DNA from 2 places in the Kitasatospora sp. NPDC059599 genome. Region 2 is predicted to be linked to the other one. Evidence: riboswitches for the same ligand, from Rfam matches in the RefSeq annotation. Region 2 holds a riboswitch; the other holds the start of a gene.
What was found. Region 2 has a riboswitch for cobalamin ahead of ACFV04_RS33040 (FecCD family ABC transporter permease). Riboswitches for the same ligand answer to the same signal wherever they lie in the genome.

Region 1 (4,674 bases), on a different contig from region 2:
CGACCCCGGCCCCGGAGATGAACTGCTTGACGCCGTCCAGCACCCAGTGGTCGCCGTCGCGCACGGCCCGGGTGGTGATCGCGGCCGCGTCGGAGCCGGCACCGGGTTCGGTCAGGCAGTAGCTGGCTGGGGTCCCCATCGAGCAGAGACCCGTCAGCCACCGGCCGCGCTGGACGTCGTCGCCGTAGCGGTCGACCATCCAGGCGACCATGTTGTGGATCGACAGGTAGGCGGCGATCGACGGGCAGCCGGTCGCCAGCGCCTCGAACACGAGCACGCCGTCGGCGCGGGTGAGTCCGGAGCCGCCGGACTCCTCCCGGACGTACACGCCGGCCAGGCCCAGGTCGGCGGCCTTGCGCAGCACGTCCAGCGGGAAGTGCTTGGCCTGGTCCCACTCGACCGCGTTCGGCGCCAGGTGCTCCCGGGCGAAGGCCCGGGTGGTCTCGGCGACGGCGCGCTGGTCCTCGGTGAGGTCGTTCATCGCGCTCATCCCATCGTCGGCATCGTGAAACTCGCGCCCTCCTTGACCCCGGAGGGCCAGCGCGAGGTGACGGTGCGGGTGCGGGTGTAGAAGCGGATCGCGTCCGGGCCGTGCTGGTTGAGGTCGCCGAAGCCGGAGCGCTTCCAGCCGCCGAAGGTGTGGTACGCGATCGGCACCGGGATCGGCACGTTGACCCCGACCATGCCGGTGTTCACCCGGCGGGCGAAGTCCCGGGCGGTGTCGCCGTCCCGGGTGTAGATGGCCACGCCGTTGCCGTACTCGTGCTCGCTGGGCAGCCGCAGCGCCTCCTCGTAGTCCGCGGCACGCACCACGGTCAGCACCGGGCCGAAGATCTCCTCCCGGTAGATCCGCATGTCCGGCGTCACCCGGTCGAACAGCGAGGCACCGAGGAAGTAGCCGTCCTCGTGGCCCTCCAGGCGGAAGTCCCGTCCGTCCACGACGAGTTCGGCGCCCTCCCCGACCCCGAGGTCCAGGTAGCCACGGACCCGCTCCAGCGCGTCGGCGCCGACCAGCGGGCCGAAGTCCGCCGCCGGGTCGTCCGAGCGGCCGACCCTGAGCGCGGCGATCCGCTCGACCAGCTTCGCCACCAGGGCGTCCGCGGTCTCCTCCCCCACCGGGACGGCCACCGAGATCGCCATGCAGCGCTCGCCGGCCGAGCCGTACCCGGCGCCGACCAGCGCGTCGGCGGCCTGGTCGAGGTCGGCGTCCGGCATCACGATCATGTGGTTCTTGGCGCCGCCGAAGCACTGCGCCCGTTTGCCGTGCGCGGCGGCCGTCGCGTACACGTACTGGGCGATCGGCGTGGAACCGACGAAGCCGACGGCCTGCACCCGTGGATCCTCCAGCAGGGTGTCCACGGCCTCCTTGCCACCGTTGACCACGTTGAGCACGCCCGGCGGCAGCCCGGCCTCCAGGAACAGTTCGGCGAGGCGCAGCGGCACCGACGGGTCCCGCTCGGAGGGCTTGAGGACGAAGGCGTTGCCGCAGGCCAGCGCGGGCGCCGCCTTCCACAGCGGGATCATCGCCGGGAAGTTGAACGGCGTGATGCCGGCGACCACGCCGAGCGGCTGGCGCATCGAGTACACGTCGATGCCGGTGCCGGCGTTGTCGCTGAACTCGCCCTTCAGCAGGTGCGGGATCCCGGCGGCGAACTCCACCACCTCCAGACCGCGTTGGAGGTCACCGTGGGCGTCGGCCACCGTCTTGCCGTGCTCGGCGGAGAGCAGCCGGGCCAGCTCCTCCTTCTCCCGCTCGACGAGCTGCAGGAAGCGCAGCAGCACCCGCGCCCGCCGCTGCGGGTTCCAGGCCGCCCACGCGGGCTGGGCCTGCGCGGCGTCGGCGATCACCGCCTCGACCTCGGCGCGGTCGGCCAACGGCACCCGGGCCTGCACCCGGCCGGTGTTGGGGTCGTACACGTCGCCGTACCGCCCGGACGAGCCGGGTGTGCGCTTGCCGGCGACGAAGTGCGTCAGTTCACGGACCATCGGTTCCTTCTCTCGACATGGGTGGGGAGAGGAGGAATGGAGGGGGCACCGCCGACACCGGCGACCGCGCGCACGGTTGTGCGCCGGCACGGTGTACGGCAGTTGACGGACCGTCAGAAGCGGGGCGCCCTGACGGTCGGCAGCACGGCAGCGGCACGGGAGCCTCGTCGGCACCCGTACGGATCAGCAGCCCGAGTCATGCGTGTCGTCTCCATCCTCGTGGAAAACACGAACCACCCGCGGCCGGTATCCTGACTCCCGGATCCACGCCCGCCCCCGGGCCTTCCCGGCTGGCTGCCAGTGGCCGTCTACCTGCGAGGACGAACTCCCCGGTCACAGTGGCGGGACCGTGCCGGACTCACACCGGCTTCCCTGACACCGCGGACCTGCCCTCGACCATATAGTTGGACGTCCTAGTAAGTCCAGAGCCCCGGCCGCGCGCCGCGCCCGCCCACCTGCCCGGCCGCCCGGCCGCCCGGCCGCCCGCGCCCAGCCGCGCGGGAGACGCCACCTCCGCCGTCACCCGGCCGGACCGAACCGTCTCGAAACGCCGACGGCAGTGGCTCCCCGATCGCCCGACCGCGTGAACCGATCCGGACCGAAGGCTTGTCTTCCGCCCCCGTTCGGTCCCCGTCCGGGTGCCCGGGGCCGGTGTCCGCCGGAAGGTGAGCGCGTGGGGCGGAGCGGACACGGCGACAGAAACACGGAGACATGAGACTCATGAGGTTCGATCGCGGCAGGCGCCCACGCTCCTGGCGAGCGCGAGCAGGCCGAACCCTGGCCGTCCTCGGCCTGGTACTGACGGGAACGGGCATGGGCTTCCACCCGGCGCCGGCCTCCGCCCTTGTCACGGCGGACTTCCGCAGCACCTCGGTGGTCCTGACCAACAACAGCGACCTCCCGCTGATCCTGACCGACCACTACCTCCAGCACGGGTGCTGGGAGACCGAGCCACCGGCCCGGATCGAGCCGGGCAAGGTGGCGCTCTGGAAGTCGGTGTCCTGCGGGGCCGGAACGGGCACCGAGGGCTCGGCCTTCTACCGGATCGACAACGACAAGGGCCCCAACCTGCGCCTGCACTGGGACAACGCAGCCGTCGGCGGGCAGAGCTACGACGAGACGGTCCCGAACGGCTACGCGCTCTCCCGCGACGGCGGGGACGGCGACCACACCACCGTCAACTACGCCTTCGACTGCAACTCACGGATGTGCGACGGCATCCCCGACGACTGGAAGCTCCACGGCGTCGACATCGATCCGGGGGACGGCAGCCCGATGAAGCACATCGACCTGCCAGGCATGGGCGCCGACGTGAACCGGCCCGACATCTTCGTCCACCTCGACTGGATGGCGGACGACACTCCCGGCAACGTCCACAGCCACCAGCTGTCCGCCCAGGCGATCAAGAGGGTGGTCGACGCCTTCGCCAACGCGCCCTACCAGCGTCGAGGAGCCCCCGGACCGGGCATCAACCTGCACGTCGACGCCGGCCCGGACAGCATCCTCGACTTCTCCACCGGCCGGACCTGGGGAGCCCTGAGCCGGGCACGGCAGGTCGCCGAGGTCGACAACCTCGGCACGTTCAAAGGCGATTGCCCGAATCCGAGCAACCCGGACCCGGACAATGACGCGTGCAACTACGTGTGGGACGACTTCTACAAGATCAAGACGGCCTCCGGTGGCTTCGTCAGTGCCGGCCGTTCGCCGGTGTTCCACTACGCGCTCTCCGCTCACCTGCTCGCCCCCGGCAGCAGTTGGAACGGTTACGCTCCCCGCGGCGCCAGCGATTTCGTCCTCGCACTCGGCAACCAGCCGCACCACGTCGGCACCGAGGACGATCAAGCCGGCATCCTCATGCACGAACTCGGCCACAATCTGAGCCTGGATCACGGCGGAGGGGACGCCGTCAACTTCAAACCGCAGTACTTCAGCGTGATGAACTACTCGTACGGGTCGGGGATGACGAGCGGGCCCACCACGTACATCGACTACTCGCGGGTGGCGACCGGCCTCGACGAGAACCGGCTGGACGAGAACACCGTTCCTCCCACCGGAACCGTGCCCTACGGCATCCGTCGTTACTGCGCAGCGGTCAAGAAGTACGTCACCACCTCGACCAGCCTCAACTGGGTCGACTGGAACTGCGACGGCAACGTCGACCAGGTGCCCGTCCCCGCCGACATCGACGGCGACGGCGCGATGACCTCGCTCGCCGGATACGACGACTGGGCGCATCTGAAGCTGACCGGCGGAGCGATCGGCCATCCCGGCATGCCGCCGCTCCCGGAGCCGGAGGCGGTCCGCGAATTCGACGACAACGTGGCCCGGCTGATGCAACCGCCGGACACCACTGCCCCGGTCACCACCGCCACCGCCGATCCGCCCCCGAACGACGCCGGGTGGAACAACACCGACGTCACCGTCACCCTCGGCGCGACCGACGACATCAGCGGCACGGCCAGGACCGAGTACGACATCGACGGGAACGGCTGGACGGGTTATGCGGGCCCGATCCTCCTCAACACCCCGGGCAGCCACGTCCTGTCGTACCGCTCCATCGACCGGGCACAGAACATCGAGGACACCAAGACCCTTCCGGTCCGCATCGACCGGACACCACCGATCACCACGGCCACCATCAGCCCGAACCCCAACCCGGCCGGCTGGATCAACGCGGACGGCACCGTC
Region 2 (8,071 bases):
GGTCGGCCATCGAGGCCATCAGGACCCGGACGCCGTCGGGGTAGCGGCAGGACTCCAGGAAGGCGACGTGGTCGTCCTGGACGACCACCTGCTCCAGCTTGTGGGTCATCTCGCGGCCGTAGATGTCGCCCAGCATGGCGCCGATCTCCTCCCGCCCGTGCATCACCAGGGGGTGGCTGGGCTGGGTCTTGCGGTCGACCATGCGCAGTTCGGCGTCCTCCGCGTAGAGCGCCAGGAGGGCCTCGGCGTCGCAGCGCTCGATGCCCTCGCGCAGCGCGCGGGTGTCGAAGGCGGCGGGGGCCGCCATGGTGGTCATGATCTCGCTCCTCCGGTCGGGGTCCGTCGGCTCGTACTCCGAGCGTACGCCCGGCGCCGCCGGCCGGAGGAGCGGTCGGTCCCGACCGTCAGCGGGCCGGCACGGTGCGCAGGTAGTCGGCGAGGGCCTCGATCGCGGCCGGGTTGCGCGGGCTCTCCACCAGGTCGACGTAGTCCAGGACGAAGATCCGGTCGTTCCTGATCGCGGAGACGCCGGCCAGCGGCGGGAAGGACTTGAGGAACCTCCGCTTCTCCTCGGCGTCCGGGGTCGCGTAGTCGTTGATCACGATCACCTCGGGGTCGCGCTGCACCACGCTCTCCCAGCCGGCGGTGACCCAGGTGTCGGCGAGGTCGCCCATGATGTTGGTCCCGCCGGCGTTCGCGATGATCCGGTGCGCGGCGGCGAACTTCCCGGCGGTGTACGGCTTGTCCTGCCCGCTGTCGTACAGGAAGACGGACGGGCGGCGCTCGGGCTGCGGGACGGCGGCGATCCGGGCCCTGGAGTCGGCGATCAGCCGGTCGGCGCGGTCCTTGACGTCGAAGATCTCGCCGAGGTTGGCCAGGTCGGTGTAGAGCGCGTCCAGCGGGTCCATCACGCCGCGCTCGCCGCCCCTGCCGCTGCGGCAGGACTCGCTGAGCACGTACGAGTCGACGCCGAGGGCCTTGAACGCCTGCGGGGTGACGCCGCTGCCCTCGTCGAAGCCGTAGTGCCAGCCGGCCAGGACCAGGTCGGCCCGTGCGTCCAGGGCGATCTCCTTGGTGAGCGTCTTCTTGGAGAGCCACGCGGTCTGCTGGTAGCCGTCCTTCCAGGGCACCCGGTCGACCTTGCCCTTGTCGTCGGGCATGACGTAGCCGGCCATCCGGTCGGCGAGGCCGAGGGAGAGCATCAGCTCGGTGATGTTGACGTCGTTGGTGACCGCCCGGGCCGGCTTCTGCGCGAAGGTCAGCTTGTCGCCGCAGTTCTCGACGGTCACCGGGTAGTGGGCGGAGCCGGTGGCGGCCTCCTTCGGGGCGATCTGCGCGCCGCAGGCGGTGAGCCCGAGGGCGAGCAGGGCGGTGGTGGCAACGGCCTTGGTGCGCACGGTGGTTCCTTCGGTGGTTCAGGCTCCGGGGGAGCGGTCGGAGCGGTCGGAGCGGTCGGGGCGGTCGAGGCGGTCGAACAGCAGCTGGACGGCGCCGGTCTCCGGATGCCGGACCGGGGTCGCCCGGACGCCGAACACCCCGGCCAGCAGGGTGGGCGTGAGCACCTCGACGGGCGGCCCGGAGGCGACGATCCGGCCGGCCCGCAGCACGTACAGCAGGTCGCAGTGGCCCGCCGCCAGGTTGAGGTCGTGCAGCGCGGTGAGCACCGTCGGTCCGGCCTCGCGGGCCAGCGCCAGGACCTCCAACTGGTGGGCGATGTCCAGGTGGTTGGTGGGCTCGTCGAGCACCAGCAGGCGCGGCTCCTGGACCAGCGCGCGGGCGAACAGCACCCGCTGCTTCTCGCCCCCGGACAGGCTCAGGAAGCCCCGTCCGGCGAGGTGGTCCGCCCGGACCCTGCGCAGGGCCCCGGCGCAGCGCTCCCGGTCCGCGTCGGTCGGGGCGCCGAACCCGCGCCGGTGCGGCAGCCGGCCCATGGCGACCACCTCGGCGACGGTGAAGTCGAACTCGGCGGAGTGCTCCTGGGTCAGCGCGGCCACCCGTCGGGCGGTCGCGCGCGCGGAGAGCGCGTACAGGTCGTCGCCGTCCAGCCGGACGGCGCCGCCGGCCGGCTTCAGCACCCGGTAGACGCAGCGCAGCAGGGTCGACTTGCCGCTGCCGTTCGGGCCGACGAGGCCGACCACCTGCCCGGCGGCCGCCGCCAGGCTCACCTCGTGGACCAGCCGGGTGCCGGCCAGTTCCACCGAGACGGCTTCGACGGCGAGGTCCTGGGCCCGCGCCCGGCCGGCGGTCTCCGTCCGGCCGGCGGTCCCGGTCGGGTCGGCGGGGCCGGCGGGATGGGCGGGATCGGGCATCCGGGGCACCCCGTTCGAGTCGGTCACCGTCGGCCTCCGAAGGCGTGGCCGCGCCGGCGCATCATCAGCAGGAAGGCGGGCACGCCGAGCACGGCGGTGAACACCCCCACGGGCAGTTCGGCGGGCGCCAGCAGGGTGCGGGAGGCGATGTCCACCCAGACCAGCAGCAGCGCGCCGGCGAGCGGTGCGACCAGCAGCACCCGGCGGTGCGCGGCGCCGACCAGCATCCGTGCCAGGTGCGGCACCAGCAGTCCGACGAAGCCGATCGCCCCGCTGACCGCGACCACCGTGCCGGTGACGGCGGCGGTCACCACGAACAGCTCGCGCCGCAGCCGGTCCGGGTCCACGCCGAGCGAGGCGGAGGTCTCGTCCCCCATGGCGAGCCCGTCGAGCCGGCCGGCGGCGCAGCCGAGGTAGGTCAGCCCGGCCAGCACGGTGCAGCCGGCGATCGGCACCGAGCCCCAGGTGGCGCCGCCGAGGCTGCCGAGCAGCCACATCATGGCGTCCCGGGCGGCTTCGCCGCGGTCCGCGGCGAAGACCATCAGGGTGGTGGCGGCGGAGAAGCCGTAGGAGAGCGCCGTGCCGGTGAGCACCAGTCGCAGCGGGGTGAGCCCGTACGCGGTGCGGGCGGCGAGGTAGACCAGCGCCATCGCGACCAGCGCGGAGCCGAAGGCGGAGGCGGAGACCGCCCACGCCCCGAGCGAGGCGAAGGCGCCGAACAGCAGGACGGCGTTGGCGCCGACGGCCGCGCCGGAGGAGATGCCGAGGACGAACGGGTCGGCGAGCGCGTTGCGCACCAGCGCCTGGACGGCGACGCCGGTCGCGGCGAGTCCGGCGCCGACCACGGCGGCCAGCACGGTGCGGGGCAGCCGGATCTCCCAGACGATCGCGTACGCGGCCGCCTCGTCGGCGTCCAGCCGACCGCCCGTCAGACCGGCGGTCAGCAGCCGCAGCACGCGGGGCAGTGCGATGCCGGAGGACCCGAACGCCACCCCGCAGACCAGTGAGAGCAGCAGCGCGGCGGCGAGGCCGACGGCGAGTGGGACGGCGGGTATTCGGCGGACGGGCGGGCCGACCGCACGGGTCGTGGGTGCGCGGTTCACGGGTGCGCCTTGCCTCGGGCCGCGGGTGTGCCGGGGCGGGCGCGGGCCGCGGGCGTGCCGGGGCGCCGTTCCCCTCGCAGTCCGCGGCGAGTTGTCGGGAGGTCAGCGACCGGGGGCGATCGGGCTGGCGCGGCCGCACCGCTGGTGCGGGCCGTGCTCACCGTTGCGGGTCAGCGCCGGATTCACACCGGACTTCCCCCTCGGACGCCCTGGCAGCATAACAGTCACTCAGGGCAGGCAACCCTTACCGGGTCGGTCCGGGCGTGGACGCACGACCGCCCCCGTCCGGCGGTGCGGACGGGGGCGGTCGGGTGGCGACGCGTCAGGCTCAGGCCTGCTTGGTCTCCCAGAAGATCTTGTCGACCTCGGCGATCAGGTCCAGCAGGGCCTGGCCGGTGGCCGGGTCGGTGGACGCCTTGGCGGCCGAGGCGGCCTTCAGGGTGTCGTTGATCAGCTGGTGCAGCTGCGGGTACTTCTCGAAGTGCGGGGCCTTGAAGTAGTCGCTCCACAGCACCGAGATGTGGTGCTTGACGGCCTCGGCGCGCTGCTCCTTGATGATGACGGCGCGGGCCCGGAAGTGCGGGTCCTCGTTGGCCTGGTACTTCTCCTGGGTGGCCTTGACGGACTCGGCCTCGATCCGGGCCTGCGCCGGGTCGTACACGCCACAGGGCAGGTCACAGTGGGCGTGAGCGGTGGCACGCGGTGCAAACAGACGAGAGAACATGGGAGTCCTTCCTTAGATCGTCTTCCCGCGCCCGAGATTACCCTTCCGCCCTCGTGGTTTCGCGATCGGGCGGTGGGCCTAGGGCAAAAGGCGGACCCGGAACCGGGGTATTCCGGACATCGAACAGGTGACGCTCCGTACGGCAGACTGGGGGCCGGCGGCGCGGGAGGAGGAGTCGTGGCACGGAGCACGGAACCGGGGGGACGGGACCGGGGCGGCGCGCTGCCGTTGGGGCTGGTCGACGTGGCGGGCCGGTCGATGGTCCCGACCCTGCACGAGGGCGACCGCCTGCTGGTCCGCTACGGCGCGCCGATCCGGCCGGGGGCCGTGGTGCTCTTCCGGCACCCCTTCCAGCAGGACCTGCTGGTGGTGAAGCGGGCCGCCGAGCGCCGGTCCGGGGGCTGGTGGCTGCTGTCGGACAACCGCCCGGTGGACAGCGACAGCCGCAGCTACGGCGCGGTCCCGGACGACCTGGTGCTCGGCCGGGTGCTGCTGCGGCTGCGCCCGAGCCCGGCCTGGCTGGCGCCGGGCCGCCGGCTGGAGCGGCTGCTGCTCTCCCCGCGGCTGGCCCGGGTGCCGGGCCTGGCCCGGCGCCTCGGCGTCTGGGTGGAGGAGGTCTGATCCCGGGCGGCCGCCCGCCCGGTTGCGCCCCGTCGCCCGGTTGCGCCCCGTCGCCCGGTTACGCCCCGCCGCCCGGTTGCGCCCCGTCGCCCGGTTGCGCCCCGCCGCCCGGTTGCGCCCCGCCGCCCGGTTGCGCCCCGTCGCCCGGTTACGCCCCGCCGCCCAGTGCGGCCTCCGCCTCCTGGCGCTTGCGGGCCCGGTAGGCGGCCACGTTGGCCCGGGTCGCGCAGCGGTCCGAGCAGTAGCGCCGGGAGCGGTTGGTCGAGGTGTCCAGGTAGGCGTTGCGGCAGGGCGCGGCCTGGCAGATGCCCAGCCGGTCGGCGCCCAACTCGGTGAGGTGGACGGCCAGGCCCATGCAGGCGACCGCGCTGAAGTGCGCGGTGGCGGTCGGCGAGTTGTCGGCCAGGTGCAGGTGCCAGCGCGGCCGTCCGGCGTCGTCCAGGTGGTCGTGCCCGGAGATCAGCGGGCTGACGGGGTACTCCATCAGCAGGCTGTTCAGCAGGTCGACCCCCCGGGTCTCGTCCCCTTCGGCGGCGGCTTCGAAGACCCCGCGCAGCCGGGTCCGCACCGCCCGCAGCCGGGGCAGGTCGGACTCGTCGGCGAGCGCGGCGGCCCGCGACGAGTCGGAGAACAGGGCGCGCACCGCGTCCACGGAGGTCAGCGTGTCGGTGCCGCGCTCGGGCTCCTCGGTGTTCACCAGTCGAACGGCGAGATCGGCGTACGAGGCGAGCTCCACGGCGGTCCTTCCAGAAAATCGGTAACGGGCTGACTGCTTCCAGCCTATTACCCGTGCGGTGCCCCAACGACTCGGGCGAGCATCGGCGCCCGGCAGGAGCTGCCAGCCGGGCGCCGACGGTGACGGTTCAGAGCACCTTGGACAGGAAGGCCTTGGTGCGTTCGTGCTGCGGGTCGGTGAGGACGTCACGGGGGTTGCCGGACTCGACCACCACGCCGCCGTCCATGAACACCAGCGCGTCGCCGACCTCGCGGGCGAAGCCCATCTCGTGGGTGACGACGATCATCGTCATCCCCTCCTCGGCCAGCCCGCGCATGACGTCCAGCACCTCGCCGACGAGCTCCGGGTCGAGCGCCGAGGTGGGCTCGTCGAAGAGCATCAGCTTGGGCTTCATGGCCAGCGCGCGGGCGATCGCCACGCGCTGCTGCTGGCCGCCGGAGAGCTGGGAGGGGTAGCTCTTCGCCTTGTCGGCGAGCCCGACCCGCTCCAGCAGGGCCATGCCGCGCTCGCGCGCGTCGGCCTTGGACTCGCCCTTCACCTGGATCGGAGCCTCGGTGATGTTCTCTATGGCGGTCATGTGCGGGAACAGGTTGAAGCGCTGGAAGACCATGCCGATGTCACGCCGCTTGAGCGCGACCTCGCGGTCCCGGAGCTCGTAGAGCTTGTCGCCCTTGCGCCGGTAGCCGACCAGCTCGCCGTCCACGGAGAGCAGCCCGCCGTTGATCTTCTCCAGGTGGTTGATGCACCGCAGGAAGGTCGACTTGCCGGAGCCGGACGGGCCGATCAGGCAGAACACCTCGCGCGGCTTGACCTCCAGGTCGATGCCCTTGAGCACCTCGACCAGGCCGAACGACTTGCGCACGCCCTCGGCCTTGACCATCGGCTCGCCCGGGACGGTGTCCCCAGGGGTTTTGGTCAGATCGGTCACAGGTGACCACCTCCCTCGAGCCCCGGAACGACGTCGTGCTCCGCCTTCGGGGTCGGCTTGCCGCGGAAGAGGCCGCGCAACCGCTGCATCGGGGTCGGCGGCAGCGTCCTGCTGGTACCCCGAGCGTAGTACCGCTCGACGTAGTACTGCCCGATGGTCAGCACGGAGGTCAGGAACAGGTACCAGAGGCTGACGGTGACCAGCAGCGGGATGGTCTGGAAGGTGCGCGAGTAGATGTTCTGCCCGGCCCGGAACAGCTCCTCCAGCGCGATGACGCTGACCAGCGAGGTGGTCTTGAGCATCGAGATGGTCTCGTTGCCGGTCGGCGGGATGATCACCCGCATGGCCTGCGGGAGGATGATCCGGCGCATGGTCGCGAAGCGGCTCATGCCGAGCGCGTGCGCCGCCTCGGTCTGCCCCTCGTCCACCGACTGGATGCCGCCGCGGACGATCTCCGCCATGTACGCGGCCTCGTTGAGGCCGAGGCCGAGCAGCGCCGCGGTGAAGACCGGGATGAGCGTGTTGGTCGACTCGGACCAGAACGCCGGGCCGAACGGGATGCCGATCGACAGCTTGGGCCACAGCGCGCCCATGAAGTTCCAGAAGACCAGCTGGACCAGCACGGGGGTGCCGCGGAAGACCCAGATGTAGAACCACGCGGTGCCGGACAGCAGGGGGTTCGGGGACAGTCGCATCACCGCGAGGATGATGCCGCCGGCCACGCCCATGAGCATGGACAGCGCGGTGAGCTCCAGGGTCACACCGAGGCCGTGCAGGATGCTGGAATCGAAGAGGTAGGTGTTGACGACGTCCCACTGGAAGGCGGGATTGAAGATCAGGGCGTGGAGCAGCATCGCCGCGAGGACCGCGACGACCACGGCTCCCGCCCACCGGCCGGGGTGGCGGACCGGGACGGCCTTGAGGGTTTCGGGCCGTCCCGCGTGCGCCGTCCCCTGATCGGAATGGTTCACAGTGGCCTCAGAGGGGTGGGTGACTGGCGAAGGGTCAGCTGGTGGCGCCGTTGATCTGGGACTGGGTGATCGCGCCCGCCTGGACGCCCCACTTGTCGAGGATCTGCTTGTAGGTGCCGTCGTCCATCAGCGACTGGACGGCCGCCTGGACGGGCTGGGCCAGCGCCGAGCCCTTGGCCAGGGCGATGCCGTAGGGCGCCTTGCCCTCGACCGTGCCGATCTGCTCCAGCTGGCCGTTGGTCTGCTTGATCGCGTAGTCGATGACCGGGGAGTCGGCCAGCATGACCTGGTCGCGTCCGGAGACCACGGCCTGGGTCACGTCGGTCTGCAGGTCGAACTTGTCGCCGTCGTTGGGCACCGGGGGCTTGCCGGCCTTGACGCACGCCGGGTTGATGACGTCCTTGATCTGGTCGGCCTGGGTGGTGCCGGTCTGGACGGCGACCTTCTTGCCGCAGAGGTCGTTGGGGTCGATCTTGTCCGGGTTGCCCTTCTTCACCGCCGCGCTGGTGCCCGCGGTGAAGTAGGTCACCATGTCGACCGTGGCCTCGCGCTCCTTGTTGTCGGTCAGGGAGCTCATGGCCAGCTGGAACTTGTTCGCCTGGATGCCCGGGATGATCGCGGTGAACGGCGAGTTCTGGACCTCGACCGGGACGCCCAGCTTCTGGCCGATGGCATTGGC

Region 1: another riboswitch for cobalamin. It lies ahead of ACFV04_RS31815 (CoA-acylating methylmalonate-semialdehyde dehydrogenase); the one in region 2 lies ahead of ACFV04_RS33040 (FecCD family ABC transporter permease).

What each region holds. Positions count from the first base shown of each region.
Region 1 is NZ_JBHWCL010000119.1:3,044-7,717, forward strand. Features, by position in the region: gene ACFV04_RS31810 (acyl-CoA dehydrogenase family protein) at 1-490, opposite strand, end outside; gene ACFV04_RS31815 (CoA-acylating methylmalonate-semialdehyde dehydrogenase) at 487-1,986, opposite strand; cobalamin riboswitch at 2,210-2,402, opposite strand; gene ACFV04_RS31820 (OmpL47-type beta-barrel domain-containing protein) at 2,800-4,674, shown strand, end outside.
Region 2 is NZ_JBHWCL010000128.1:8,325-16,395, forward strand. Features, by position in the region: gene ACFV04_RS33025 (nuclear transport factor 2 family protein) at 1-316, opposite strand, end outside; gene ACFV04_RS33030 (ABC transporter substrate-binding protein) at 405-1,397, opposite strand; gene ACFV04_RS33035 (ABC transporter ATP-binding protein) at 1,416-2,336, opposite strand; gene ACFV04_RS33040 (FecCD family ABC transporter permease) at 2,333-3,412, opposite strand; cobalamin riboswitch at 3,505-3,653, opposite strand; gene sodN (superoxide dismutase, Ni) at 3,741-4,136, opposite strand; gene sodX (nickel-type superoxide dismutase maturation protease) at 4,395-4,757, shown strand; gene ACFV04_RS33055 (CGNR zinc finger domain-containing protein) at 4,906-5,493, opposite strand; gene ACFV04_RS33060 (amino acid ABC transporter ATP-binding protein) at 5,621-6,373, opposite strand; gene ACFV04_RS33065 (amino acid ABC transporter permease) at 6,418-7,392, opposite strand; gene ACFV04_RS33070 (ABC transporter substrate-binding protein) at 7,427-8,071, opposite strand, start outside.